Regions from separate parts of the Ruegeria sp. D7 genome, predicted to be linked through region 4. Evidence: riboswitches for the same ligand, from Rfam matches in the RefSeq annotation. Region 4 holds a riboswitch; each other region holds the start of a gene.
The links. Region 4 has a riboswitch for cobalamin ahead of ACRZ9U_RS04750 (DUF1636 family protein). Riboswitches for the same ligand answer to the same signal wherever they lie in the genome.

Region 1: another riboswitch for cobalamin. It lies ahead of ACRZ9U_RS17135 (DUF1636 family protein); the one in region 4 lies ahead of ACRZ9U_RS04750 (DUF1636 family protein).
Region 2: another riboswitch for cobalamin. It lies ahead of ACRZ9U_RS07020 (hypothetical protein); the one in region 4 lies ahead of ACRZ9U_RS04750 (DUF1636 family protein).
Region 3: another riboswitch for cobalamin. It lies ahead of ACRZ9U_RS05980 (energy-coupling factor ABC transporter permease); the one in region 4 lies ahead of ACRZ9U_RS04750 (DUF1636 family protein).

The regions. Positions count from the first base shown of each region.
Region 1 is NZ_JBQFPG010000014.1:37,638-44,910, forward strand. Features, by position in the region: gene ACRZ9U_RS17120 (AAA family ATPase) at 1-2,002, shown strand, start outside; gene ACRZ9U_RS17125 (peroxidase family protein) at 1,999-3,660, opposite strand; gene ACRZ9U_RS17130 (catalase family protein) at 3,679-4,746, opposite strand; cobalamin riboswitch at 5,005-5,212, shown strand; gene ACRZ9U_RS17135 (DUF1636 family protein) at 5,315-5,671, shown strand; gene ACRZ9U_RS17140 (ABC transporter ATP-binding protein) at 5,668-6,453, shown strand; gene ACRZ9U_RS17145 (ABC transporter substrate-binding protein) at 6,472-7,273, shown strand, end outside.
Region 2 is NZ_JBQFPG010000003.1:393,676-400,948, reverse strand. Features, by position in the region: gene ACRZ9U_RS07045 (histidine phosphatase family protein) at 1-52, opposite strand, end outside; gene recR (recombination mediator RecR) at 122-715, opposite strand; gene ACRZ9U_RS07035 (YbaB/EbfC family nucleoid-associated protein) at 780-1,124, opposite strand; gene ACRZ9U_RS07030 (DNA polymerase III subunit gamma/tau) at 1,360-3,120, opposite strand; gene ACRZ9U_RS07025 (phosphatase domain-containing protein) at 3,293-3,793, shown strand; gene ACRZ9U_RS07020 (hypothetical protein) at 3,798-4,205, opposite strand; cobalamin riboswitch at 4,297-4,517, opposite strand; gene ACRZ9U_RS07015 (alpha/beta hydrolase family protein) at 4,639-5,496, shown strand; gene rsgA (ribosome small subunit-dependent GTPase A) at 5,533-6,561, opposite strand; RNA gene ffs (signal recognition particle sRNA small type) at 6,721-6,819, opposite strand; gene ACRZ9U_RS07000 (bifunctional 2',3'-cyclic-nucleotide 2'-phosphodiesterase/3'-nucleotidase) at 6,858-7,273, opposite strand, start outside.
Region 3 is NZ_JBQFPG010000003.1:196,178-203,450, forward strand. Features, by position in the region: gene ACRZ9U_RS05960 (hypothetical protein) at 1-701, shown strand, start outside; gene ACRZ9U_RS05965 (hypothetical protein) at 698-1,543, shown strand; gene ACRZ9U_RS05970 (AMP-binding protein) at 1,536-2,957, shown strand; gene ACRZ9U_RS05975 (transglutaminase-like cysteine peptidase) at 3,462-4,085, shown strand; gene ACRZ9U_RS05980 (energy-coupling factor ABC transporter permease) at 4,191-4,874, opposite strand; cobalamin riboswitch at 4,951-5,163, opposite strand; gene ACRZ9U_RS05985 (L,D-transpeptidase) at 5,379-6,041, shown strand; gene ACRZ9U_RS05990 (hypothetical protein) at 6,083-6,382, opposite strand; gene ACRZ9U_RS05995 (MerR family transcriptional regulator) at 6,701-7,129, shown strand; gene ACRZ9U_RS06000 (hypothetical protein) at 7,201-7,273, opposite strand, start outside.
Region 4 is NZ_JBQFPG010000002.1:375,169-382,441, reverse strand. Features, by position in the region: gene ACRZ9U_RS04770 (ABC transporter substrate-binding protein) at 1-758, shown strand, start outside; gene ACRZ9U_RS04765 (class I SAM-dependent methyltransferase) at 882-1,493, opposite strand; gene ACRZ9U_RS04760 (glycosyltransferase family 2 protein) at 1,486-2,493, opposite strand; gene ACRZ9U_RS04755 (NAD(P)-dependent oxidoreductase) at 2,608-3,594, opposite strand; cobalamin riboswitch at 3,700-3,906, shown strand; gene ACRZ9U_RS04750 (DUF1636 family protein) at 3,992-4,372, shown strand; gene cobW (cobalamin biosynthesis protein CobW) at 4,369-5,424, shown strand; gene cobN (cobaltochelatase subunit CobN) at 5,430-7,273, shown strand, end outside.

The DNA.
Region 1 (7,273 bases), on a different contig from region 4:
GCGCGCGCAGCTGAGTGACATATTCATCCGCGTCTACCAAAAACTCAGCCGAGAGGGGCCGGTGCTTGTCGTGGTTGAGGATATGCAATGGGTCGACCCATCGACCCTTTCGGTGCTGCGCGACGTGGCCGAGCATCTGACATCACTTCCCGTCCTGATGTTGATGGTTTCGCGGATGCCGGCGCCATCAGCGATCAAAGAGAGCATACCGTCTCTTGAGCAATTGTCGCTTCCACCGCTCGATGATGCGACATCGTCAGAACTGGCCAAGGCGGCCTCGGGTGAGCGCCTTGACGACCGCACCACGGCGCAGATTTTGGCGCGCGGCAATGGTGTGCCCCTTTTCATCAAGGAGTGCTCTGCCGCCATCGCTGCGTCGCCTGAACGTATCGTGGACAACATTCCCGCCACGTTGCATGACCTCCTGGCGCAACAGGTGGACGAGGTCGGAGAACTCCGACGTGCCGCGATCGAGGCCGCTGTTATAGGTGGTGCCTTTGGGGCACCTTTGCTGGCTCAGATCAGTGAACTGACTGAAGACGAGTCCGAAGACGCGATCTTTGGGCTCGCCGCCACGGGTATTTTGCAACATCTGCCCGGCGCGAATGACGACGCAGAAATGATCTGGCGGTTCCGCCATGAATTGGTGCGTGAGGCGGCATATCAAAGCCTTGTGCGGGACCGTCGCATTCATTTGCATCGACGCACGGCAGAAGCCCTTGCCGCCCAACCGGAAGCCGCCCGACAGCCTGAACAAATAGCGCGGCACTGGGAACTGGCCGGTGAAACAACGAAGGCGGTGGCCGCCTGGTCGGAGGCCGCGCGGCTGAACCTGAGGCGCCACGCAAATCGCGAAGGGGCTCAGCATGCCCGAAACGGATTGCGGCTGTTGGACGAGTTGTCCGCAGACCAACGAGATAAAGCTGAATTGAACTTGCAATTCCTTCTGGCCGCTGCCGAACGCGTGCATGTCGGTTATGGTGCCGAGCCCGCAATCGATGCCTTTGGGCGCAGTTTTGAACTGGCTGAAAAGCTGGGCGACAGACGTACTCTTGTGCGCGCGGGCAGGGGTCTGTTTACCGCTGCAATGGTCAAAGGTGATTACCAGAACGCCGAGCAATGGGGGCAAGCGATCATCGATGCGTATGACGATCACCACACCCGAATGGTCGGAAACTACATCTGTGGGGCCGCGCTATCCCCGCGCGGTCGGTTTCAGGATGCGGCAGCAGCTCTGGAACAAGCGGCGTCTCATGCGGATGCGCATCGCGCCGAAGCTGGAAACAGCCCCGATATTGCAGCCGTGATACAAATCGAGAGTATGAGCGCGCTGGTTGACAGCTTTCAGGGCAAAACTGAGGCGGCACTCGCCAAAGCCAAGCGGGCAGTTGACGCCGCGATGGCGTCGGGCCAGCCCTTGATCATCGCAAATGCAATGCATTGGTTGACCGAAATCCACATGCAGATGGACCACCCGGATTATGCGCGTATGGCCAAGGCGCTGAGCGCGGCTGTTCAGGACAAGGGCGGCCCTTATTACCAAGCTGTTGCGACGGCCCATCTTGCCGGGGCTGCCATCAGAACCGGCGAGGCCACAGAGGGCGTGGCCATGCTGCAGGCCGCTTGGGGAAGGATGCACGCAACGGGTGCCGAGGCGGCTGGCGTGCTCGTTAACGCCGAGCTCGCACGGGGCTATCTTGCTCTGGGTGAGATTCAGAAAGGGTTGGATGCGGTGGAGGCTGGTCTGACATGTGCAGAAAACACTGACGAGCGGAACTATGAGGCCGAAATCCACCGGATAAAGGCGGCTCTTCTACTGGAACAAGGTAGTCCGTTCGACGCGGCTGAGGCGGCTTTGCGTGAAGCTATAGCCGTGGCAAATGATCAGGGCGCGGCGCTGTATGAATTGCGCGCGCTGAGTGATCTTGCCTGCATCCGGCCAGCCGATACGGAAGTTGCCGCGCGGATTGCTGAGCTGGAAGAGCGCGCGGTCGCGTCTTAGGTCCCGCCGGGACGTCGACCTAAAGTGCAGTCTTCGGGTTGCAGGTCCAAGCCAACAAAACGCGCCACCTGCGAGAATGACGAAGTTTTCTTCAACAACTGAAAACCCTTCTCTGAAAAAGTCTCAGCTGAGTACAAGTTTTTGGACACCATCGGGTTGTTCATAAGCTGCGTGATCGCGTCATACGCCACCATCGATGTCATCAGATCGCCCATGATCACATCGCCCTTGTGCTGTTCCGCAAAGAGACCAGGGAACAACTCGACCCTATTGACGTCGCAATAGAGCCGGCTCAGGTCGGCAATCAATTCGTCCGCAAACGGCTGATCACCAACCATCTCAGTAAAGCTTGAATGCGGTTTGCGGCAGAAATGATGACGATAAGTGTTCAGCGACGGAAGACGCGCCTTACGCGTCAGGGCAATTGTAGCTTCGACAGGGGCAGGAGCACCGGGCGCAGGCCTTTGGAACAGGAAATCGGGCGTGTTGCGCAGCGACATGCGGGCCGCAGGTTGGCGCGACAAAGATCGGATCATTTCCGCCAAGCCCGTTTGTTCGACCAGTCGTGGATTGAACCTGAAGCCTTCTGGGCCAACCTGTGCGCCGTCGATTATGAATCGCTCGGGGATCATCGAATGCCAGCGGTAGAGCAAATTGAACTCAATCGCGATCTGGTTGGAATGATGCCACGGTTGCCAGCGATTGACGCCAACGGGTAGTTTGAAAGGCATATTGGCGATGTGGGCGATGTAATCCTCAAGCACAAGCTTGATCAGCAATGCGATCAAGGTGCAGCGTGTGGTCTGGAACACACGCTCTTTATCCCAGCCTGATATGCCGCGCTTTTCGCGCCACAACAGATCGGCAAAGGTGTTATGGGCGCGCAACATCAGTGTATTGATCGCGATATAACCTATGGTACCATTGCCATTATCGAGCCCGGTTGCATGAAAGTCGAGCAGTAGCTGGTCAATCGCGTGATCGCTGAGACCCGGATGCGCCCGTTTCACCGCATTCCACAGCTTGCATGGATCGTGCAGGGGCTTTCCGTAATTCTCGCCAGTGGCAAGACTGCCATCAAAGGGGGGCGCAAGCTTAACACCACCGGATTGGTTCTTTTGAAACAGCTTCGGGGCCCACATCTCGCCTTGTGTATCCAGACGAAAGGCCAACCGGTGGGTTAATTCATTGGTATCGGGATCGCGTTCGCGCAGCATGTCGGTCTGAAAATCGTTCAGCCCGTAGATTTGGCACAGATCGACCTCGTGGTTCGAATCCGTCTGATCAACCGGTCCTTTCGCCCCAAAGGTGCGCAGGAAACTGTCGGTAAACCATTGTGCGGCCGAGATAAACAAAAGTGTCGATCCTTGCGGGCACATCAAGGTAAGCGGGCTGCCATCCATTTGTGTCCGTCGGCGAAAGAGATCAGCAACTTCGCTTTCCGACGGCAGGACGGGTGAGAGGTCTTCTGGCGTTGTATGCCGACCGATCCAGCGATGGGAAAACACGCCGGGCCATGTCGTGTAGTCTGCGCCCATCGTATAGGGCCGCGGTCGGTGGATCTTCGCGGCGTTTGCAAGCCTGATCGCGGCTAAATAGCTCGTAACGGGTGGGGAGATCTTGAATCCGAGTTTGATCAGATCATCAACGTCCAGCATCAATACATCTCCGTTTGGTCATCGATTCGGGAACCGGGCGCGGGCCAAGCTCAGATAGGTTCTGAGCCGGATCGCATTAATCGGTCCTAAAGGTTCGTGATCTGCCGTGACACGCCAGGGCGCGAAGCTCATCGCGTCTCCATTCTGCGGATCAAATTCTGCACCTTTGGGAATCGTGATATCCGCCACGGGCGTGACGGTATGATGGTACGGATCAAGAGGTGCATCTGGTTGCGGGTCGCATGCCCACCGGATGCGATTGTCGAGCACATCGAATTCGTCGGCCGGGCGCGGGGGCTCAATCACACACAGCTCGAAGTGATTATCTCCATCGGCCACGTCTTGCCGCAAACACTGCCCGATCCCATCTGGGTCGTCTACCGGATGTGCCGGAATTTTTGGTTTCGCGCTGCGGGCCAAGTATCTGACCGTTAGATCGGGGCCCAGCCGATACGGTGTTGTCGACCAGAAATGGACCTCAAAAGGCGAGTGCATATAGTTCGAGGCAAAATCACTCGCGACGCGAAACTGACGCTTGCCTTCACGAGTGAGGAAGGCGCGAAATCCTGCGCGCAGCCCTTTGGTGATCAACCTAAGGCTCCATTTTCGTCGCCCTTTGATCGCGTGCTGGACCGCTTGTAATGTGGCGACAAGCCTGCCCAATCGCTCATATTCATCGGGGACGTAGCTGGGAAACACATCCTGATCGACCAATACGAAATCGAACTCGTCGCTGAGTTGTGTGGTCCCCAGATGCGCAAGTGCCTCGGCGTCGATCAGCTTGGGGCCTGGCACGTCAAAAAGCTTGATCGCCATCCCGTGGGCATCCGATTTCCGGTCATCCAGATGCGCGCCGTTGGAAAAGCGAAGTGCGGCTGAATAGGCAGCGGGCTGTTCAAACAGGCCGTGACGGAACTGTTCTGGTAGATCGTTTCTGACAGTGAATGTTGCAGCCACGCACCCGTGACTGCGCCCATGCTGAGCCCTTAAGCGATGGCCTTTCCACCGTGCAACGGCCTCGAGATTGTGGTCAATGACATCATCAACAATATCCGGCGGCAATGCGTTTTGCGAAACATGCGTCAAAGAACCGTCTCCTTGGATAAACCCAGGCAATGATCAAACAGGGGTAAGGCGCTGACAAAGCTAAACCTCTAAATTTGTTCAGCTTACCTCAGATTGTCTAATTTCCAAACACACCAACTATGGACAGCCGTGGCCAGACAAATTCGGCGCGCAGCCCAACCCATTCGGTTGGTGCTACGGACACGTGGTTGCCCGCGCTCGATCCTCGACCAGAGTTGGGTGCCTTCGACTTTATCATTGACGTGTCCGGTGTTCTCGGGCACTCAATCGATTGATGGTTCCCGGTGGTGTTGCCGCGGGATGAAAAGGGAATACGGTGAGGTTTGCCAAAAGGTGCCAATTCCGTAACTGCCCCCGCAACTGTAAGCGGTGAGCAAGGCCAAACAGCCACTGGTCCACAGGGTCGGGAAGGTTGGCCGAGCGCGGACCCGCAAGTCAGGAGACCTGCCATCAGATGTTTAACCAACCCGGGGCGGGGCGTCCTGGAAGGAGGCTTTGATGGCGCGTCAATCGCGTGTTTACATTGTCGGCAGCTTCCGCATGCGCTTGGAAACAAGTGGAGTGGACCATGCCAGATACGCCTGATCATTTCATTCTAGTCTGCGAAAGCTGCACTGAAGGGCTGCCCCTTGATGAAATTTGCGATGCGTTGACCGGGAAATTACATCGCAGTTTTGCGATCCGCGCGTCGTCTTGCATGGCAGGCTGCGATAGTCCCAGAACGGTTGGGTTCCAGGCCGTAGGAAAGGCGCAATACCTTTTTGGTGGCATTCAGACCGCGGATGAGGTGCAGGCGCTGGCTGAGTTTGCAGCGCAATATCGTGAAAGCCCGGATGGCTGGACAAATGCCACTGATCGCCCGCAGGCGTTGTTCAATAAAACCCTCTCGCGCATGCCGCGGATCGAACAGGGGGCATCGCAATGACGTTGCGACCCTTTCTGATTGCCGAAAACCTTGAGTATTATGCCCTTAACGGAGATGTCCTGTTGCAGGGCGTCTCGTTCGAGTTGGACGAGGGTTCCATTCTAGCCATCGCCGGCCCGAACGGGGCGGGGAAAACGACGCTTCTCAATCTGTTGTGCGGCGCTGAGCCGCTGGCACTTGGCGATGTTCGGATCAAAGGACGCAGTCTGAAACAGCTCTCCGCCAAAAAGCGTGCGCGCATGATCGCAGTGGTAGGTCAGCAGGAACTGCCCGATGGACGCTTGGCGTTACGCGATTATGTTGCGCTGGGGCAAATACCCATCCGTGCGGACCGCTCTACCGAAGGCCACGCGCAAGAGCTGGACCGGATTTTAGACCTGACCGGTCTCGCCAATCTCGCGGACAAGCGCATGGCCCAACTGTCCGGAGGCGAACGTCAGCGTGCCCATATCGCGCGTGCTTTGGCGCAGAACCCTTCGTTGCTGTTTCTGGACGAACCGACCAACCATCTGGATCCTGATGCAAAAGGGCGGATGCTGTCTTTGGTCGCCGAGCTTGGGATCACCGTGGTCATGATTGTACACGATCTGGTCATGATCCCCGAATTCGCCACACACGTGGCGCTGATGAAATCGACCCGTATGATCGAGTTTGGGTCGGTGGACAAGGTGCTGACACCCGAAAGAGTCCGCGAAACTTTTGGCGTTGATTTCCTCTGCTTTCTCCACGAAGGCCGCGTGATCCCGGCGCTTGATATTCGAAGAACCACAGTCTCAACTTAGTCGAAGGAACACACTGAGATGAAATACATCTGGCCCGTGGCGTTTGCCACCGCCATGGCAAGCGGTGCTGCTGCGCAAGAAGTCACCGTAGACAACTGCGGCGAACCACTGGTTTTTGATACCGCGCCCGAGCGCCTGGTTGTGCATGACATGAACATGACCGATATGGCCTTTGCATTGGGTCTGCAGGACAAGATCGTCGGCCTGACCGGCATCACCGGCTGGTACAAGACCAGCCCTGATTTTGATGCTCTGCGCGGCGACATCCCCGAGCTTGCGCCGAAATATCCGACCGTCGAAAACCTGGTGGCGGTTGAACCCGACCTGTTCTTTGCAGGTTGGTACTATGGCATGAAGCCGGGTGGTGATGTGACCCCAGATACATTGGAACCGTTCGGAATCAAGACCTTGGTTCTAACGGAAAGCTGTGTCCATCTGGACAAGGATCGCCCCGAAGCCAGCATGGATCTTCTGTTTGGCGATGTGTTGCGCTTGGGCAAGGTGATGCAAGTCGAAGACAAGGCCGAGGCTCTGGTCTCGGGCTGGAAAGAGCAGCTGGCAGCGATCGATGCCAAGACTGCTGAACTGCCCAAGCCCCGCGTCTTTCTTCTGGATGGTCCTGCAGATGCTCCGTTTACCGCCGGTAAATTCGCGATTCCCGATGCGATGATCACAGCCGCTGGTGGTGAAAACGTCACTCATGACATGGACACGAGCTGGGGCCGCACTTCGTGGGAGGCCGTTGCCGCATCGAACCCGGAATTCCTGGTTTTGTTGGATTATCAGACCGGCAATGGCGCCGAGGACACCTTCAAGTTCC
Region 2 (7,273 bases), on a different contig from region 4:
TCCACTCGGTTTCGCCATGTCTTAGGACAAACAGATCGGGGTACTTGGTCAATGCGGTTTCCTGAATTACCCACAAGCTAATTTCTAGTGTAGATTGACAGTGCATGCCGAACACACTTTGTCAGATTTCCTTCCTCGCCCGCAAAGCCGCCGTAATCGTCCCATCATCCAGATAGTCCAACTCGCCCCCAATCGGCACACCTTGTGCCAGGGATGTCAGACGAACCTGCCCCTCCAACTGATCCGCGATGTAGTGGGCGGTGGTCTGACCATCGACGGTGGCGTTCAGGGCGAGGATGATCTCGGTGATACTCTCGGCCACAACCCGGTCCTTCAACCGGGGGATGCGCAATTCATCCGGGCCGACTCCGTCCAAAGCCGACAACGTGCCGCCCAAAACGTGATAGCGGCCCTTGAAGACCCCGGCGCGCTCCATCGCCCAAAGATCTGCGACGTCTTCGACTACGCACAGTTCTCCGGTTGCGCGGGCCTCATCATTGCAGATGTCGCAGATATCAGTGGTGCCCACATTGCCGCAGTTCAGGCATTCACGGGCAGTTACGGCTACCTGCTGCATGGCGTCAGAAAGCGGCGTCAGCAGCAGGGCGCGTTTGCGGATCAGGTGCAGGACTGCGCGGCGGGCCGAGCGGGGGCCGAGACCGGGCAGCTTGGCCATCAGGTCGATCAGATTGTCGATGTCACTGTTCGAACTCACCGTGAGACCCTCGCAATTGGGCCAGGGAAACACGCCCCGGCCATAGATCCGTCAGGAGGGTGTATCAGAACGGCAGCTTGATGTCTGCGGGCAGGCCCATGCTTTCGGTCAGCTTGGCCATTTCTGCCTGCGAACGTTCCTGCGCCTTGGTTTGGGCGTCCTTGATCGCGGCGAGGATGAGGTCTTCGACTACTTCCTTATCGTCACCGTTAAAGATCGACGGGTCGATATCCAGACCTTTCAACTCGCCCTTGGCGGTCGCGGTGGCCTTGACCAGCCCGGCACCGGATTCGCCGACAACCATGATGGTGTTCAGCTCTTCCTGCATGTCAGTCATCTTGGTCTGCAGATCCTGCGCGGATTTCATCATCTTGGCCATGTCACCCAGGCCGCCTAAACCTTTTAGCATCGGTAATCTCCTGTCACTCGATTTGTGGCCTAGATACGAAGCGTAACCGCGCGGCACAAGAGGTCAGGATACTCCCGCCCGTCGTCAAGGTCTTTGGCAAGACCTTTCCTCCCGTTGGGGACGGCAGGGGGCAAGGGGCGCTGCCGGGCCCAAAGCCGCTCAGGGGTATCGGCGTTAGCCGGTGGCCCGTGGCGGGGGAGGGAGCATTTCGTTGAGGTGCGCTTATGCTCGAAAGTCAGTCCTCTTCAAACGGGTCCCATTCGTCTTCGACCTCGGGCAGGGCTTCGGTTTCGACTTGAGCGGCGCGTTGTTCTGCGGTTTCGATGCTCTTGATCCGCGCTTTCGGGAAATGAGTCAGCACTGCTTGCACCAGAGGATGCTGTTCAGCCTCGGCCTTCAGTGCCAAGTCTGCAGCGTCCCGTACCTCGGCAATGGTCGGTGCGTTGCCCTCAGCGACAATAGAAACGGCCCACCGGTTGCCCGTCCAACGCTGCAGCGACGCGCCCAATCGTTGTGACAGGTCGGTCGGGGCGTTGTCGGTTGGGGCGAACTCGATCCTGCCCGGTTGGTAGGATACCAGACGCACGCCGTTTTCGACCTCGACCAACAACTTCACATCCCGGTTGGCTCGGATCAGTTCGACCACATGTTCAAATGTTGGATAGCGTGCCAGCGCTGCCTGCACATCCTGGGCCAGCGCGGCCGTTGGCCCGCCTGCGTTGCCGCCGATTCCCGATGCGGCATAGGCCGATCGGGCCACAGCCTGTGGCGCGGCAGGAGCATGTCCCGGCGCACCGATTCCCTTGCCGGGGCCACCATTGGGCGGCGGAGGCGTATCTTGCAGACGCTTGATCAGCTCCTCCGGGCTAGGCAAGTCGGCCACATGGGTCAGGCGGATCACGGCCATTTCCGCAGCCATCATTGCGTTGGGTGCGGCGGAAACTTCCTCGAGCGCTTTCAGCAGCATTTGCCACATGCGTGTAAGGACTCGCATGGGCAGAGCCTCGGCCATTTGTTGACCTCGGGCGCGTTCGTCGGGGGAAACGGTGGGATCTTCGGCGGCATCCGGGGTGATCTTGACCACCGAAACCCAATGCGTGATTTCAGCCAGATCGCGTAAGACGGCGAGTGGATCAGCCCCTTCGGCATATTGCCCGCTCAGCTCGGTCAACGCGCCTGCAGCATCGCCGCGCAGGATCATATCCATCAGATCCAGCACCCGGCCCCGATCGGCCAGCCCCAGCATCGCGCGCACCTGATCCGCGCTGGTTTCACCGGCCCCGTGCGAGATCGCCTGATCCAGCAGTGAGGTCGCATCGCGCGCCGATCCCTCGGCGGCCCGGGTGATCAACGATAACGCATCCTCGGCAATCTGTGCCCCTTCGGCACCTGCAATTTTGCGAAGCAGTCCGATCATATCCTCCGGCTCGATCCGGCGTAGATCAAAGCGCTGGCAACGGGACAAGACGGTCACCGGGACCTTGCGAATCTCGGTGGTGGCAAAGATGAACTTCACGTGTTCGGGGGGTTCTTCCAGCGTCTTGAGCAGCGCGTTGAAAGCGCTGGTCGACAGCATGTGAACCTCGTCGATGATATAGATCTTGTAGCGCGCGGACGCAGCGCGATAGCGGACGCTGTCGATGATCTCGCGGATGTCATTGACACCGGTGCGGCTGGCGGCGTCCATCTCCATCACATCGACATGGCGGCCCTCCATGATGGCTACGCAGTGTTCACATTGACCGCAGGGTTCGGTGGTAGGGCCGCCGCTGCCATCGGGACCGATGCAGTTCATACCCTTGGCTATGATCCGAGCGGTCGTCGTCTTGCCGGTACCGCGGATGCCGGTCATGATGAAGGCCTGCGCGATCCGGTCCGCCTCGAAGGCGTTTTTCAGAGTGCGCACCATGGCGTCCTGACCGACTAGATCGGCAAAGGTTTCGGGGCGGTATTTGCGGGCAAGAACCTGGTAGGCGGGGCTGGGCGTCTCGGTCATGTCTGCTCTGTCGGATTCGCGTTACGCCGCAGCGTAGAGGCCCCCGCCGCCCGCGTCCACAGCCAGCCGGGACGATTTTCATTTTGGAATGCGTGGGTATGCGGCTAAAATCCACTCTATTCTATTTATTGGACCAGTATGTTGTTGGGTGAAGTTTGTTTGGGGGGAGATTATGTCGCAACTGGTGGTTTATGCGTTGCAGGTCGGCGGAGGCACCTTGGCCTTGTCCTCGATGCCTGGGCGTGGAGGAACGTATGCAGAAGACCTTGATCTTATCGCAGACTGGAAGCCCGGGCTTGTGATCTCGATGACGACTGAGGTTGAGATGATTCAGGATGGTGCGCGGAATTTTGGCGCTGATATTCAGGGGCGTGCCAGCAGATGGGTGCATTTGCCGATCGATGATTTTGGCACGCCACCCAAGGAGATTGTGGAGCGCTGGCCCCGCGTTGGCGCGACTGCCCGTCAGGCGTTGTCAGGTGGTGGCCGTGTGCTAGTGCATTGCCGTGGTGGCTGTGGCCGATCCGGGATGGTGGTTCTGCGTCTGATGGTTGAATGCGGTGAACGGCCTGAGGCGGCATTGAAGCGATTGCGTACGGTGCGTCCTTGCGCAGTCGAGACAAATGCCCAGATGCTTTGGGCCGTTGAACCGGCCCGTGTTCAAGCCGTTTGACGGCCTAGACACCAACATGTGGCGAGATTTCGCCACCGGTATGTGGTACCAGAAGCGAAGCCTCAAGCATGGCGCACGGATGGTTCCTCAGCAGGTCAGAGGGCAGGCTGCTGAACTCGGTCCCGAACATCATGTCAGCGTAGTCATCAAGCCGGTCGATCGCAGTTTCAGGATCGGCGCCGCAGAATACGCGGATCTGATCACATTGGGCGCGAAAGCGGGCGGTACACCCCTCTGGGCAGTGCGACAGGTCTATGCTGCCTTCAATTTCGAACTCAGGTTTTGTGATCGGCTGTGCAGACGACATGGCCTGCGTCAGAGCCCGCGCCATCTGCGCCAATGCGGGGCAGGGTGCGCCAGTACGTTGGCACACGGTCGCCGTGAATTCGTGTGTTTTGGTCTTCCAGATCATCAATGCGCCCTCCGCGCGCAAGGCGCGGGCGTGGCACAGGTTGGTCGTTGCGGAGCACGATCAAACCCGTCCCGGACACCCCGCCCGAGTTTCGGTTCTACATCCGATGGCAGGTCTCCTGACTTGCGGGTCATCGCTTTGCCGACCTTCCCAGCCTTCAAGGCCAGTGGTATCTCGGCATTGCTCTCCGCTTACAGTTGCGGGGGCAGTCTCGGACTAGGTTCTTTCCGGATTTATCCGGGCAGAACCGCACCGTGTTCCCTTTTCATCCCGGCCCGATTGGGCGCGAGAACCATCGCGACATGGCTAGCGGCTGCGCCGTGCCCGAGTCAAGAAGATTGCGTCAGGCAAGTGACGTATGGTCCAGTCACGTCAACCTTGACTTGAGGCGCTTCGGGTGAACTGATCAGTTCAGTCGGTATTGGAGGGCACCATGTTGGACACGCAGCAGGCGGTTGTGACCGAGGATTTTCAAATCCCGTCCGGCCCGGCAATGTTGTCGGCGCGGCTTTACCGTCCGGTTGCCGACCCCGAAAAGGTGGTCGTCATAAACGGTGCGACTGGGGTGCCGAGGGATTACTATCAGTACTTCGCCCGATGGCTCGCCGAAGAACAGGGCATGGCCTGCCTGACTTACGATTACCGGGATTTTGGTCACTCTTTGGTGGGTTCGCAAAAGCGGTCAAATGTCACCATGGCCGATTGGGCGTTGATCGACATTCCATCCGCCCGGGCCGAGATGCGCCGACGGTTTCCGCAGGCCAAGCTATGGAGCATCGGTCATTCCTTGGGCGGAATGTTTGGCCCGATCCAACCCGATATCGATCAGATCGACAGGATGATCTGTGTCTGTTCGGGTCTGGTAACGCTGGCGGATCACCCTTGGCCTTATCGCGCTTTGGCGGCGTTGTTCTGGTATGGTCACGCGCCGCTGGTGGTCAAGGCGCTTGGCTACCTGCCCGGGCGGTTGGTCGGGTTTGGATCGGACCTGCCTGCCCAAGTCTATTGGCAATGGCGCAAATGGTGCACCGCCCCCAAAAGCTATGTGCCAGAGATCGGCACGACACTGCCCGCCGCCCGCTGGAAAGACTTGGGCAAACGTGTCGATCTGTTTACCTTCGCAGATGATGAAATGGTGCCGCCGGATGCTGTCTGGCGTCTTGCCGATCTCTATGGACCCAAAGCCGGGCGCCATCTGCTTGCACCAAGCGAATTCGGAGTGTCCAAGATCGGCCATATAGGTGCATTCGCAAGACGGAATGCGGCAGTCTGGCCTAGACTGATCGCCTGATAGCGCTGGGCACCGGTAGGTCGGTGCCCAGCTTCGTTATAGCCCTTTACGGGATTTTTTCTCGTGCATCACGCTGCGCACCATCTTGCCGAACGCCTTGTCGCGGGCGCGGGCCTGCGCCACCGAAGCGGAATTGTGTTGGTCTTCGCGCCGCAGCTTGCGCCAGCGGTCCAGCCGCGCGGGATCAAGCGTACCAGCGTCGATTGCCGCCTGCACCGCACATTCGGGCTCGGTCTCGTGCTGACAATCCGAGAAGCGGCAATCCAGGCTGAGGTCTGAGATGTCCGAAAATACCTCATCCAACCCCTCCTGCGCATCCAGCAGACGCAACGCGCGCATGCCGGGCGTATCGATCAGCCAGCCGCCATTGCGCATGCGATGCAAGGCGCGTGCAGTTGTTGTGTGCCTGCCGCGCGCATCATCTTCACGGATACCTGCGGTGGCCTGATCCTGCCCCGTCATCCCGTTGGCGAGCGTCGTTTTCCCAACGCCGGATGATCCAAGCAAGGCGCTGGTTTGTCCTTTCGGACACCACGACAGAACTTGTTCGAGATCGCCGTGATCCAGCGCGTTGACCGCAAGTATCGTCAGAAACGGGGCGAGCGATTGGGCCTGATCTACATAAAGGCTCGGATCATCGCACATGTCCGACTTGGTCAGAACGACCACCGGATAGCAGCCTGCCTGATGCGCCAGCGCAAGATACCGCTCCAATCGTGGCAGATTGAAATCGGCGTTGCAGGAACTGACGATGAACAGCACATCAACATTTGCAGCGATCAGCTGCGCCGCTGCCCCTGTACCTGCGGCCCGGCGCTGCAGCAGGCTGCGCCGGTCCAGCACGCGGCGTATGCGTTTGTTTTCATCCGCCATAACCCAATCCCCAACGGCATATGCGCCGGTTGATTGATCCAGAGATAACAAAGGCGATTCACCTTCAGGGCTCAGCCCGATCAGTCGATCCCGGTGTACGGCCGAGATGCGATACGGAAGAAGTGACGGATCAGCCGTATGCTGAGCCGCGAAATGAGAGGACCATCCGAGGTCCGAAAAGGAAAGTAACATTGGTCTGCCTGTGATCAGAAACAGCAATCCCGTCGAATGGCAATCGCGCATCCGCCGGCGACGTGTTCAGGCAATCAGTTGATCGGAAAGGATCAGAACCGGTCTGCCCGAAGGGTTTTTGTTACAATCATAAACGCCCTCCTGCGGCTGATAGGTTCTAAGTGAGAGGTTGGACATCGACCCAAGCGGGGCTCGTTGTGGCTGCTTCCTTCCGGACCTGACCAGGTTGGCGAGGCGCTCGCCCGCGCCAACCTCTCAAAGCCGATATAGGTGCATCCCCTGAAAATGGCAACCCGTCAGAAGGTCAGATGAATACGCATGAAACCATCCGCATCGTCGGGCAGAATGCGTGGATGATACTCAGCAAGTTCTGCAACATGGTGTAGCGCGCGCGGCCCCGTTGTCAGGATCGCGCCCTGCCTTTGGTTTGGTACAAAAGAAAAAGAGCGCGGTGCATGCGCAAGTGGGTCGGCGGGCAGTGTCCCGGCGACGTATTTGCATAGAATATCCTGTATGCTGATCTGAGGCAGGTCAATCATACGGGCTTGTCGCGCAATTGGAAAATGACCGCCGCCATTGGCGCGGTAGTTATTGGTGGCGACAAGGAAACTCTGGTTAGGCGCAATCGGCTGCCCATCGAATTCCAGGTTGCGTATGCGGGAAAATGCCGGATCAATCACTCGACCGAGCGTATCGAACCGCGCCGGTTGCG
Region 3 (7,273 bases), on a different contig from region 4:
TCCTGCCGCTTGGCTTGTTGATTTTCCTAAACGGCCACTATTTCAGCTCTTTGGCAGAGCTCGCCCTGTTGGCCGCCATGTTCTTTGCCGCCCTTGCCAGTTTCGGCGTAGTGGGAACCAAACTGGGCCTGAGCAAACATGCGACCCGTGTCTATGTTGTCGCGGTTTTTTTGCTGCTGGCCGCCGCAAAGCTGCAGAACACAGTACTGCCGATCATGGTTCTTGCCGCACATGGCTGGGCGCGTACCGCTTCTCCTTGTGACAGTAAGTACCCCGATCTGGATATCATAGCCGCCTTGGGGCTTTTGGGGTTCGGTTGGCTTGCGGCTGGAAATGCAACGGGATGGGATGCGGTTTCCTTCTTTGGGCTCAGCGCGATGGGGCTGGCTATGGGCCTCGCTGCTGTGGCGCTGCGTCCCATTCCTATTGTGATACCACTTGCTGCGGCTGTCCTGTTTCTTATTCGGACATGGGCTGTTTCCCTGAATTCTGAACAGTCGAACTGGGCCGAGCCGCTGACGGTACTGGCCCTGTTTTCATTAGCTTGTTCAGTCGCTGCGCCGTTGCTCCGACCACATTGGTTCGAAAAAGATCGGGTGCTCAGGCTGACGCTGTTGGCCCTCGCGCCGCCTTTGCTTTACTACGTTTGGATCGTTGCTGGATCGCTAAGTGCTGGGTTCTTTGCCGGAGTTTTTTCATGACCAAAGAGATCATCAGAACGGCGGATGCGAAGCTGACCGTTTATCTGAACGGTCCGAACTGGGAAGGCGCGCGCGCCGCGACCTTCGGCGATTTTTCCTGCAAAACGCCCGAAGCCGGTGCCGAAATCCTGTGCAAAGGGATCGAGAGGGTGAAAGACGCCGGCCTCAACCGCATTATTGGGCCAATGTCGGGCGACACCTGGCACAGTTACCGGTTCGTCTCGGATAGCGACGGGTCCGCTCCGTTCCTGATGGAGCCTACCAACAAACTTCATGAGCCCAGGGTTTTCCAGTCGGCGGGATTTACAGAGATCAGCCGGTATTTTTCGGCCCGGGTGTCGTTGCGGACCGCCGCTGGATCAGCACCGCCAGTAACCGATGGTTTTGTCGTGGAAGAATGGGATGGAACAGACCCCGAGGCCCTGTTTCGTCAGGTCTTCAAACTTTCAACCCGTGCGTTCTCAAACAACGCGTTCTACAAGCCGATTGCCGAGGCAGATTTTCTGGCCATGTATATGCCAGTTGTGCCGATGATGAAGCGCGAGCTGATCCTTTTTGCGCGCCGCCATGACGGGACATTGGCCGGGTTTCTGTTTGGCATTCCCAATTATGCCGAAGGCCCCAATCCGGCATCCGCAATCCTCAAGACCTATGCAAGTCTCGAACCGGGCGCCGGACGGCATCTGGCTCACCGGTTTCACAAGGCGGCGTTCAGGATGGGGTACGAAACCGCCATTCATGCGCTGATCCATGATGACAACACCTCCGCCGAGCGCAGTGCAGCGGAAGGCGCGACAATATTCCGGCGCTATACTTTGCTTGGACGGAAGCTGAATGGCTGACCTGCTGTCCCAATTCGCCGCGGCGGTTAAACGGGTTCCTGACCGGACAGCCATAGTGGACGGCAAGGGCCGCGAGATCACCTTTCAAACCCTGCACACGCGCGTTCAGCACTTGGCAGGTCGGTGGCAGGACAAGGGTATCCAGTCAGGTGATCGCGTGTTGTTGGCCATGCCTGTCAACGCGGACCTATATGCGAGTCTGGCTGCGCTTTGGACCCTTGGCGCAACCGTTGTCTTACCAGAGCCAGCCTTAGGGCTGGCCGGTCTGCGCCACGCCGCCCGAACAACGAAGCCAAAAGCGTTCTGTGCAGCGGGTGCGTATTCTTTGCTGAAGTTTCTGGTTCCGGATCTCTGGGCCCTGCCCCTGCTGACGCCTGGTAAAAGCCGTAGCAACCCGGTGGCGCAAAAGGTACAACCGGACGATATCGCCCTTATTTCCTTTACCTCTGGTACAACTGGCCAGCCCAAAGCCATTCCGCGCTCGCACGCGTTTTTGATGGCGCAGTACGATGCCATCGCACCCCTCCTCGACAGCCGCAAGGCCGAGCGCGATCTGGTGGCCTTTCCGGTGTTCACCCTGATCAATCTGGCGGCCGGGCGCACAAGTGTTCTACCCAACTGGAGGTTCAGCAAGCCGGACCGCCTGTCGACTGTGCAGTTGGAAAGCTGGCTCCAAACGCAACAGATCACCCGGGCCCTCATCCCACCATCGCTATGTGAAAAACTGGTTCAATCCGACGATACCGGTCCGTTGCACACGGTGTTTACCGGCGGCGGTCCGGTGTTTCCGAGTCTTGTCGAGGCGTTGAGAACCCGGCACAGCCTGTCAGTTGTGTGCGTCTATGGGTCGACCGAGGCTGAACCGATTGCCCATCTTGACGCCGCGGATATCACGGTGAAGGATCACCGCGACATGGCTGTTGGAAGGGGTCTTCTTGTGGGATACCCGGTGCCCGAAATCACGCTCCGCATCCGCGACAATGAAATTCAGGTCGCCGGCGCACATGTGAATGACGGGTATTTGAACCCGACCCACTCAAAGAACAACAAAATCAAGGAAGGTGACGTCATTTGGCACCGGACCGGTGACGCTGGCGCGCTGGATGATGACGGGCGTTTATGGTTATGGGGGCGCGTCGGGTCCGAAATTGAAGTCTTTTCAGGTACGCTCTTCCCCTTTGCTATCGAAGTCGCGGCACAGCGATGGCCAGGTGTAGATCGATGCGCGCTCGTCAATACCAAAGCAGGCCCCACACTTTGCGTCCAAGGTTCCGCGGATCACATCGACGATTGGACTAAATCTGCGCTTGGTTTTGACGTTCCAAATGTGATTTCGATTAAGCACATTCCTATGGACAAGCGTCATGCCTCCAAAGTCGATCGTACGAAACTTACACGCATAATAGAAACCTGACGCAATATGGCTCGTAGGCCACTGAGCCTGCCCAACTCATCGCTCCCGTCGCTGTGCGCGTTAACAGAGGACTGAGTGTAGCGACGAAGTCATTGTTTTAGAATTTCCAATCAAAACCTGCACACCTTGGTAAGGGGAAATCTGCAATTGCCAGTTACATCTGGCCGCATGAAACATATAATCGCAGATACACTGTTAGGGTGCGCCCCGGCGAACGGTTGATACCCATGTCATTGCACAAAGATGTTCGGCTTGACGCGTCATCCAAATCCGTCCCAAACCTCAAGCGTTTCTAACCCAGAACTACTAGCCGGCTTTCTTCTATGCTGCTGCAAGAATCTCAATTAAGCTCACGCACACAATCACGACTAATAACTGCGCGCTCGCGAACTTTGCTGCTCTGCATTTTAAATTGAATAAGCTGTTGTAATGCGTCGATGAACATAAAAGATTGAAATAGAGTTCTCTTGGCTCGGTAGCTTCGGATACCCAGGAGAAACGAGTATGGGGAAAGCAGATATGACAAAACCTACTTCCGCTCAGAAAAAACTTTCGGAACGGTTACCAGTTTATCTATCGTTGGCCTGTATCATATGCAGCTACCTTGTCTCCGCCGCTTCATTGCAAGCTTCTGAGCTTCCCTGGATCAAACTAGATAGAGAGGTTCAGGCGCCATCGGGCGCCAAATCACTCTGCAAAGATTATTCGTGGGCGTGCGCGAATACTCGTACTTCTGGTCTGCCAGAAGCGCAGGAGAAACAGATCGTTAAAGCGATTAACTTGCGCGTCAATCGGAGGATCCGCGCCGTTTCGGATCAAAACCAATACGGGACAAAGGAATACTGGACGCTACCAATGCAGGGGTCAGGGGATTGCGAAGATTTCGCTTTGCAAAAGAAGTTTGAACTAATGCAGAACGGCTTGGATCCTACGAAGCTACTTATTGCAACTGTCTTAGACACCAATCGCAGTGGCCATGCAGTTTTGGTTTATCGCTCGAGTGAAGGCGATTTGATTCTGGACAATGTCACCAACAGGATCAAATCGTGGAAGGAAACGAGGTATCTTTTCCTACGAATACAGGACCCAAATCACCCTGATCGTTGGGTACAGGTTTCTAGCGGCTAAAAACAATGTGGCGCGCCCTCGAGACGCGCCACAATAAAATTTTGGTCCTGCGGCTACTGGTTGTTTCGCGGCAACCCAAGTTTAGGACACCGCTTCAAACTTTGGTCAAGCTTTCGCAGCGTTGTACAAACGCGGAGTCACCAGACCTGTACTGTTCAAACCGCGCATCGCCTTGGCTGCCGCAAGCACTGCCAGATCAGCAATCGGCTCAATGACAATTACCAGCATATAAGCACCGCCAAAGGACAGAACCGACGCCATGGTTTCTGCGCCGAAACCCTGGCCGTAGAAGGCCCAGAACCCAACCCATGCGACTACTCCTCCCTGATACGTCGCACTTAGGGCAAGAGCTTGGCCATATTTGAGGTCAACATATGCTGTGCCGGGTGCGATGATGCGGCTGGCCAGTGCTTGTAGCGCAAATAGCGGCACCAGCAGAGTGGTCAGGTTGATGAAGTACTGCGGAAGATCGAACGGGGCAAAAAACACACCCTGAATCAGGAGACCAGCTGCCAATCCAAAAGCCGCGGGTGCAGCACCGAGAAGCAGAAACAGCGTCGACCCTAGGATGAAGTGGACTTCAGAGACACCAACCGGGAAATGCGGCAGGACTTCGAAGAAAAGGAAAACCCCAACGGTGGCGAGCACCGAGCGCATAACAAAAGATGCAGGTCCATTCGCTCGCAATGTGGAAAACGTTTCTTTCGCTGCGTAAGTAGCCGCACCTGCGGCGGTAACATAGGAAAGCGCGATTTTGGCACCATTCACGATGCCCGGTTCGATATGCATGTTCTTTCTCCCTACCGCCTCACCCGGCGGCTTGTCAGGTTGAATCGACCGTAAGGCCGACAGGTTCAGTCTGGGCATAGCCCGGCGCTTTACGGCAGGTCTCCTGACTCGCGGGTGCTCGCTCCGCCAACCTTCCCGGTTCCATTACGAACCAGTGGTGTCTTGGCATCGCTCTCCGCTCACAGTTGCGGGGGCAGTTACGGAATTGGCGCCATTGAAAACACCGAACCGTATTCCCTTTTAATCCTTTTGGCTTCCGCCATCAGGAACCGAAAACAAATCACCGCTACAATGGCGGCTTCGCCTGTGTCAATTGTCTTTGCGACCTATTCCAATGTAAACTCGACCGAAGCAGGATTCACGCAACCGGTCACGTGATCAACTGGGTAATCCAAGCGTTACCTGAAACCTCTTGAAGCTCTAGCTGCTAGAGGCTTTAAGATTCGAATTAATTCGCGATAGTGCGATCCAAATACGTTAAACTTGTGAACCAGGACGAGACCTATGCTTACAAGGCGCCATTTCATTCAATCCACCACAGCGCTGTTCTCGGCGTCTGCGGCCAGTCCATTGATCGCCAAAACCTGGCCAACCGCATCGCAGAAGACCTATTGGGACAGTCAGGTCACGCCAATTGGTTACGATCCAATGACCTCAAATCCGTGGGGTGTTCATGACCGTTTTTTACCAAGACGCGTCGCGGCAAATGATGGTTTGGTTCCAGGTGACATCCATGTGGATGCCGTCGCGCGCTATCTCTACCATATCGAAGAAGGCGGGACCGCAATGCGCTATGGCGTAGCGATCGCGCGCGGGAACCTTTACGAGCCCGGCACCTATGTTATCCGCCGAAAGGTCGAATGGCCACACTGGACACCAACCGCTTCAATGATCGAGCGCAACCCCGAATACGCGGAATTCCGGAATGGCATGGAGCCCGGGCCGAATAATGCTCTCGGCTCTCGTGCCCTTTATCTATACGTTGGAGACCGAGACACATATCTCAGAATTCACGGCACGCCTGAGCCAAGAAGCATCGGCGGTCGCGCAAGTTCTGGATGTGTGCGAATGATCATGGCTCATATCAATGACCTCTACCCAAATGTGAAAACCGGCTCGACCGCTTTCCTATACTCTGCCGAAGATAGCGTCACAGCCCGCTCATGAATATTGGGCAGCGTACATGGACGTCGCTGCCCTCATTTCGATCAGGCGTCGCGCGCAATGCAGATCGGAGCGCCATTCGTCGCGCGCAATGGTACCAATGTCGTCTCGACGGGTCCGCTGTGCTCATACCAAAAGCAATTGTCTTCGGGCAGGAGGCGCGCTGTGGTCAAATCCTGCGCCGGCCCTGCCAGCGCTACGACCGAATCTGGCACGTTGCCTGGTTCAAGTGCTTTGCTTTTGGCCCCGGTGAACTGGGCTGAGCAACCAGCCGTAATCGAGACTAACGTGATGGTAATTGCGATGCGTTTCTGCATTGATCTGTTCCAAATTTTTTGCGTCATCTGCAATTAGATTGCATCCACACGGCCGGCCCGCAAGACGAATTGAACTAACAAAATCGCAGGCAAAGAACCCGGATGAAAAAATATTAAAGGTATTGAAGCTCTAGTTACTGTAGGAACTATTTACAAAGGACCATAGAGATTCTTGAGGTCCAATCATGTCATCCGATACCCATAGCCACGACCATGGCCACGAAAACAAACATGGTCACCACGCATGCGGTAGCGGCTGGGTGTCACAGGCCCACCGGCCGGAAGGTGCTATTGTGCGGCGCCAACTCGAACCTACATAAGCTGTAACTTTGTAAGGAGACCCAGATGCTGACGATCGGAACGCTTGGAAAAAAGACCGGAACCAAGGTTCAGACGATCCGCTACTACGAGCAGATCGGACTTATGCCGGAACCGGGGCGCACCGAAGGTGGCCAGCGGCGTTATGGCCATACCGAACTGGATCGTCTGGCTTTTATCCGTCACGCCCGCCAACTGGGGTTTTCGCTTGAGGCAATACGCGAACTGCTTGATTTGTCCGACGATCCAGATCGCCCATGTCATGAAGCTGACAGTATTGCGCGCCGACAACTCAAACAGATTGAGCAAAGAATGGCACGGCTGGAAGCGTTACGGAACGAGCTGGAGCGCATGGTGCATGAAAGCTGTGGCGGCAACACCTCGGATTGTCGTGTTCTCGAAGTTCTACGCGATCATTCCGAATGTCTTACTGATCACGAAGAAATCGGCGCGTAACCCTGGGCAGCGTCGTAGCGAACTGGAATTAGCCCCTTGAAGCTATAGTCACATTAGCAATTACAAGTCTTTTAGAGTTGATTCGACGAGAGACCAAATGCTGAACCGTGACCCGTTGCTACCATTCGCCAAGGACCGAAGCCT
Region 4 (7,273 bases):
CAGAAGCGTTCGACGTTGTCGTTTCCAGCGCGATGGACCTGCAACTGAAGCTCGCGAATGACGGATATGCGCTGGCGCTTAACGATCTTCCGCACCCCCCTTGGGCGCAATGGCATCAAAGCCTGTTCGCCTTCACTTCGGAACCCGCAACCATCGTTGTCAACCGCACCGCGTTCGAAGGACAACCAATGCCGCAAACGCGGCAGGAACTGATCGAAGCGCTGCGCGCCCGCCCGGATGATTTTCGGGGCAAAGTCGGCACTTATGACGTGCGCCAGTCGGGATTGGGCTATTTGTTCGCCACGCAGGACGCCCGCGCCTCGGAAACCTATTGGCGCTTGATGGAGGTTTTGGGCGGCCTGGACGTGCGGCTGTATTGTTGTTCGGGCGACATGATTAACGACCTGGCGGATGGTACGATCGCGGTGGCCTACAACGTGCTTGGCAGTTATGCGGCGGTACGAACAGAAGGAAAGGATGCCCTTCAGATCATTCTGCCTTCGGATTTTCAGACGACGATGATGCGAACCGCCATGGTAACTGGCAAAAGCCGCTTGCCGGAGGAAGCGGAGACCTTTGTCCGGCACCTGACCACGCTGAATCCGGAATCAATGGCAGCACTGCCACTTCTGGACACGCAGGACTCCACGACCGAAAGCGCAGCGATAGCGCTGGACCCTGCGCTGTTGACGTTCCTCGATACGCTGAAGCGCAGAAAGTTCCTGTCTGCCTGGGAAAGTGCCGCTATTCAAAAATGATCGGACTTAGACAACAACCCTATCCGTCATCGCTGAACTTGTTGCTTAACACTGTTGACGCTGGAAGACATCAGCCAGCCCAGATTACGTCGCACGAATCTATAATCAGAAAATGATCTCGGCTCAAAGTTTCTCGACGGCCACTTGCGCCCCCATGATGGCCTTGAGCCGCAGCCCCGCAGAATGTGCCCCGAGGAATTCGTGGAACGCACGCATCACGTCATCTTTCCACCAACCGCGCCTGTGATAATCGTCAAGCATGATTACGCCGCCTTCGATCATCTTGGGCAGCAAAGCACTCAGATCCGTTTTTACGCCCTCGTAGGAATGGTCGCCGTCCAGATAGGCGAACCCGATGCTTTGATCTTCAAACAAACGCAGCGCTGGTCGCGAATAGTCGCGAATGATCGAAATTTGCCCCTTGGCAATCTCGGTGCTGTATTTGCCAGTCACTGCCTCGTAAATTCGATCCATATCCTTTTGCGTGCGCGCTCCGGCAAGCGAAGCACCGCCATCCGGGTCTTGCTGTACTTGCCAGGGATCGATGAGGCACAATTTCGAGGGCTGCAGCTCTTCCAGCAGAATCCGCGAAAACTCGCCCTTCCAAACGCCAATTTCAACGCTCAGCCGTCCATGCGGCATGGTCTTGAGCACTTCGCGCCGCAGGGAATCCTTCCGCTCGCGCTGCTCAGCTTGCTTCTTGCGGCGATCCTCAGCAGATACAGCTTCACCCATAGACGTCTTCTCCGGTAGAGGAATTTTGCAACGCTTCAACCAGATCAACCCAGTCCGGTCTGGCTCTCAATTCTTCGGCTTTCGACCTGTGCCACTCACATGCTTGGTGATGGAGGTCTGCCAATTGCGGATCTGCCATCATCTCAGATTTGATGTCGTGCATAGCCGGCATGTGTTCCAGAATTGAGCGATCCTCAACATCATTGTGGTTCATCATGAGCCAGTATTTGAGCCCTTGATCCTGCCCCACATGATTGGTGCGCCCACGGTCGCGCTTGACCAAAAAGCTATCAGTGCTGCGCACAGCATAATGATGAATGCGCGCAAATTCATGGCTGAAACCACGCCATGCTTTCCATTTCACTTGGTCTGCTGGGTACAGGTTCCCGCCCGAATCCCGCCACAACACGCCTTCGTATGGCGCGTCAGGGTTCGGTGCATCTTCTGGATTGATCCTGGGACGGTGGGCGCGAAAACGGCTGAATTTTCCGTTGTTGCGGAACAGCGTTTTGAACCCTTTGGTCCGGTGATGCGGATAGCCGTCTTCCGTGGCGGCCTGAAAGAAAGTCTCAGGTACGGGTCGATCAACGAAATCGTTCTGACCCGCGTTTCCGAACATGCGCCAGCAGATCGAGATCGCGTCCGCCACGCCGCTGGCCTCAACGAGGCTTCTTATATCACTATTGGGCAAACGGATATTGATATACTCGTCCACATCCAAACTGAGAATCCAATCCGATGACAGATAGCTTGGATGATTCCGCGCAAGCGAAAATGCACGAACCTGCGGCGCGGCGCGCGGACCCAGCCTGTTTCGTTCGTGGTGAGCCCAGCCAAGCGCTTGCAACCGTTTGCCCATGGCATCGGTACCATCAGCGCAATCATTGGTATAAATCAGAATGTCATCAAAGCCGATTGCGTGGTTGTAGGCCACCCAATCGATCATGAAAGGCCCTTCGTTTTTCATCGTTGTTACGATGAGAAAGGTCTCATTGGTCATAAGTTGTTCTCTTGCCTGTGCCGGTGTCGGATTCCTGTTGACCTATTTAGAATAGCCCCAGAATTTTGTCCAACCAGGTCGCCAGACAGCCGCAACGCTTGCCGATTATTTGATCTACCGATTCTGCGGGATCACCTCGTAACCCGGTTCTTCTGGCTCGTCGTCCAGCATCTCGGTTGGGAACCCTGGCGCCTGGATCTCCAGTCCGGTCGCGTCCTCTAGCCGCCTGATGATGTTCGGGGACAGTTCACGCTCACCATATCGCGCGATACCATCTTCGAAAATCTTGATCATCAATGGGTTTATCTCAAGGGGAACTCCGGCACGGTCGGCGACCTCCTGAAACAGACCGATATCTTTTTTCACCAGGTCCATGGTGAAGGAAATATCGCGCGAGCCGTTCAGGATGACCTGACTTTCGGTCTCGTGCACGAAGGATGTGCCTGACGATATCTTGATCGCTTCATAGGTGGTTCCAAGGTCCATACCGGCGGCCTTGGCTGTCACCAAAGCCTCGGCGCAGGTGATCAGGTTGGCGGTAGCCAGATAATTGGTCAACACCTTCAGAACAGAGGCCGAGCCCAGATCGCCCGTGTGCAAAATGCGCCGCCCCATGGTGGTCAGGAATGGCAGGATACGTTCAAAAGTCTCACGATCACAGCCTGCGAAGATCGAGATATTACCCGTCGCTGCCCGGTGACATCCGCCGGAAACCGGGCAATCCACTGCAGCCCCACCTCGTTCAATGACCATTGCGCCAAGGCGTTTGACTTCGGCTTCATCGGTGGTCGACATTTCCATCCAGATTTTGCCAGGGCCGACCTCTGGCAACATTTCCTGCATCACCGCATCCGAGGCCGCAGGAGAAGGCAAACAGGTTATAACAGCATCGCAATTGCGCATCAGTTGCGCCGGGCTTTTGGCGGCTTTGGCACCCTTGGCGACGAATTCGGTCACCAGATCCGGGTTCAGGTCATGAACCGTCAGATCGATACCGTTTCGTAGCAGCGATCCAGATAGCTTGCCCCCTACATTCCCCAGCCCGATAAACCCTACTTTCATGCGCGGTATCCTCCTGTTCGCATCTTGCTGCCATGCCAGCACGTCGTTGCAGAAGTATCATGCCGCCCAGCGACCCCGACAGGTCGCTTTTTATCCGCTTTTTCACGGATCGGCGCGACTCGCTTGACAAGCAACCCTGCCCTGCCGCATGTCCCTTTCGTTGGTGTCTGCGAGAGCAGATGAAAAGGGAATGCGTCAGCGGTTTTTGCCGTCAAACGCAGCCGCCCCCGCGACCGTGACCGGAGAGGGTGCCCAAAGCCACTGGCAGTATGGCCGGGAAGGCGGGACATCCGACAGAGGCCTCCTCTGACATCCGCAAGCCGGGAGACCTGCCAACGCCCGAAGATGAAACCGGACGGGGTGTTCCGGTGTGGGGCTGTGATCGGCCCGCATGAAACCCCGTCCCCCACGAAGAGGATTTGGGGGGATGAGAGACATGACCGAGACCGCACCGGTCGAACTGCTGGTTTGCACTACCTGCCGTCGCGGGCTGCCTGTCGAGGATGACGCCCAGCGCCCCGGCACGTTGCTGCACAAGGCGCTTGAACAGGCGGGCCTGCCCGAAGGCATTACCTTGAAAGCTGTGGAATGCCTGTCGAATTGCGATGAAGGCTGCTCGATCGTGCTACGCGGAGGACCGGATCGCTGGACTTTCGTGTATGAACATCTGAACGAGATCGACCATGTCGAAACCATCGTCGAAGGCGCAGCCAAATACCTCGCCACCGAGGACGGTTTGGTCAAATGGCGCGAACGTCCTGAACATTTCCGCAAAAACTGTGCGGCCCGCATTCCCCCGATTGGAGCCCTGAAATGAGCAATCTTGAGAAACTCCCCGTCACTGTGATCACCGGCTTTTTGGGCTCGGGCAAAACCACTTTGGTGCAACACCTGATGCAGAACCCGCAGGGCAAGCGTCTGGCGGTGGTCGTCAACGAATTCGGCGATGTCGGCGTCGATGGCGATATCCTGAAGTCCTGCGCCATTCCTGATTGCCCCGCAGAAAACATCATGGAACTGGCCAATGGTTGCATCTGCTGCACCGTGGCCGATGATTTCATCCCGACCATTGAAGCCCTGATGGCACTAGAGCCGCGCCCCGATCACATCCTGATCGAAACCTCCGGTCTTGCCCTGCCAAAACCCCTGCTGAAGGCGTTCGACTGGCCCGATATCCGCTCGAAAATCACCGTCGATGGCGTGATTGCTCTGGCCGATGCCGAGGCTGTGGCCGCTGGTCGGTTTGCACCGAATGTCGAGGCGGTGGATGCGCAACGCATGGCAGATGACTCGATTGATCATGAAACTCCCTTGTCCGAGGTGTTCGAGGATCAGATTTCCTGCGCCGACATCATTCTGCTGACCAAGCCCGATCTGGCTGGCCCGGAAGGCGTTGCGAAAGCGAAAGAGATCATCGCCGCCGAAGCGCCCCGCCCCCTGCCCGTAGTCGAAGTGGCTGAGGGTGCCGTGGACGTCCGCGTCGTGCTGGGTCTAGAAGCCGCGGCCGAGGATGACATGGACGCGCGTCCCAGCCATCACGACGGCCATCACGATCACGAGCATGACGATTTCGAAAGCATCATCGTTGAACTGCCCGAGCAAACCGATCCGATTGATCTGGTCGCCAAGATTGAACGATTGGCCAACGAGTTGAATATCCTGCGCGTCAAAGGCTATGCCGCCGTTCAGGGCAAGCCCATGCGCCTACTGGTTCAGGCCGTCGGTGCGCGCGTGCGTCACCAATATGACCGCCCGTGGGAGCCCGGCGAAGACCGTCGCTCGCGCCTTGTGGTCATTGCCGAGCATGACGATATCAAAGAGGCCGAGATCCGGGATATCCTCGTGGGTGTAACCGAGGCTGCCGAGTAAGACCTATGCACGTCGTCTTCCGCGAAAGCCATGGGCTCGAAGAAACCGAGACCCCGACCGATCTGGGCCAAAGCCCGGCTGATCTGGTGGTGCTGTCCTTTTCCGACAGTGACCTTGGCGCTTTCGCGGCGGGATGGCATCGTGGAGGTGGGCCTGAAGGACGCATGCCAACGATGCGGCTGGCCAATCTGACGGCGCTGAAGCATCCCCTCTCAGTCGACACCTATGTCGAGCAGACACTGGAGGGCGCAAAGGGCATCCTGATCCGTCTGATCGGTGGAGTGCCCTATTGGGCCTACGGCTTGCAGCAGGTTCTGGCGCTGGCGCAGGCCAAAGGGATTGCACTGGCCGTACTGCCCGCAGACGGTCGCGAGGATACGCGGCTGGATGATTACTCTACCCTGCCTGTCTCGACCCTGCGGCGGCTGGCGCATCTGTGCGACACCGGCGGTGAGGTCGCGGCGCAGGCCGCTCTGGCGCAGATGGCACTGGCTGCGGGGTTGTATGCAGGTCCGGTCATGGGCGCCAAGACCATCCCCGAATGCGGTGCCTGGTGCCCAGATCACGGCGTGATCCCTGCAGAAAACGCTCTGCCCGGTGATGCGAAACGTATCATCGTAACCTTCTATCGTGCTTATCTGACCTCGGCGGACACAGCCCCAATCGCAGCGCTGATCCGCAGCTTGCGCGCGCGAGGTTTTGAGGCCGTCGGCCTGTTTGCCCCGTCGCTCAAAGCACCAAATGCCGCCGATTGGCTGCGCGAGACTATTGTAGCGCTGAAGCCTTCGGCGATCGTCAACGCCACCTCATTCTCAGGCAAGGGCGCATCAGGCACCTCACCTCTCGATGTGGCAGAGGTGCCGGTCTTTCAGGTGGCGCTGGCCACCTCACGCCGCAAAGCGTGGGCCGAAGCGGAACGTGGCCTTTCACCAGCTGATCTTGCCATGCATGTGGTCCTTCCGGAAGTGGACGGGCGGATCAACGCGGGCATCGTATCCTTCAAAGAGCCGGGCAAACGCGACCCGCATCTCGAGTATTCTCGCTTCGCTCATCGGGCTGAACCCGAACGGATCGAAGCCATCATCAACCGCGTCTCCGGCTGGCTGAACCTTCACGACAAACCCAAAGCGGAGCAGGTTCCGGCGCTGGTACTATCGACCTATCCCGGCAAAGACTGGCAGATGGCACATGCAGTGGGTCTGGATGCGCTGGCCTCGGCTGAGGCAATGTTGCTCGATCTGCAAGGCGAAGGGTATGACACCGCGCCTACCGAGCCGATTGCTGAAACTCTTCTTGATGCCCGGATTTCATGGCCGCTAGAGGATTATCAGGCGGCGCTGGCGGCGCTGCCGGAAACACTCCGCGCCGATCTCAATAAGGTTTGGGGCACTCCCGAAGACGACCCTGCTTTCACAAATGGCGCGTTCCACTTCACTGCGCTGCGTCGCGGAAAGGCTCTGATCGCGCTGCAGCCCGAGCGCGGCACACCCGAACTGCGCGATGACGACTATCACGATCTGTCGCGCACACCGCGCCACGCCTACGTCGCCTTTTACTTGTGGCTGCGCAAAGGATTGGTCGCGGATGCGCTGATCCATATCGGCGCACATGGCACGCTGGAATGGTTGCCGGGAAAATCAGTCGCCTTGTGCAACGAATGTTGGCCCGAGGCGTTAATCGGCGATCTGCCGGTGATCTACCCCTTCATAGTCAACGACCCCGGCGAGGCCGCGCAGGCCAAGCGTCGGATCGGGGCGGTTACGTTGGGCCATATCCCACCCCCGATGAAGGAAAGCGGCACACCAGATCGCATGGTGCGGCTGGAATCGCTGTTGGACGAGTTCTCGAA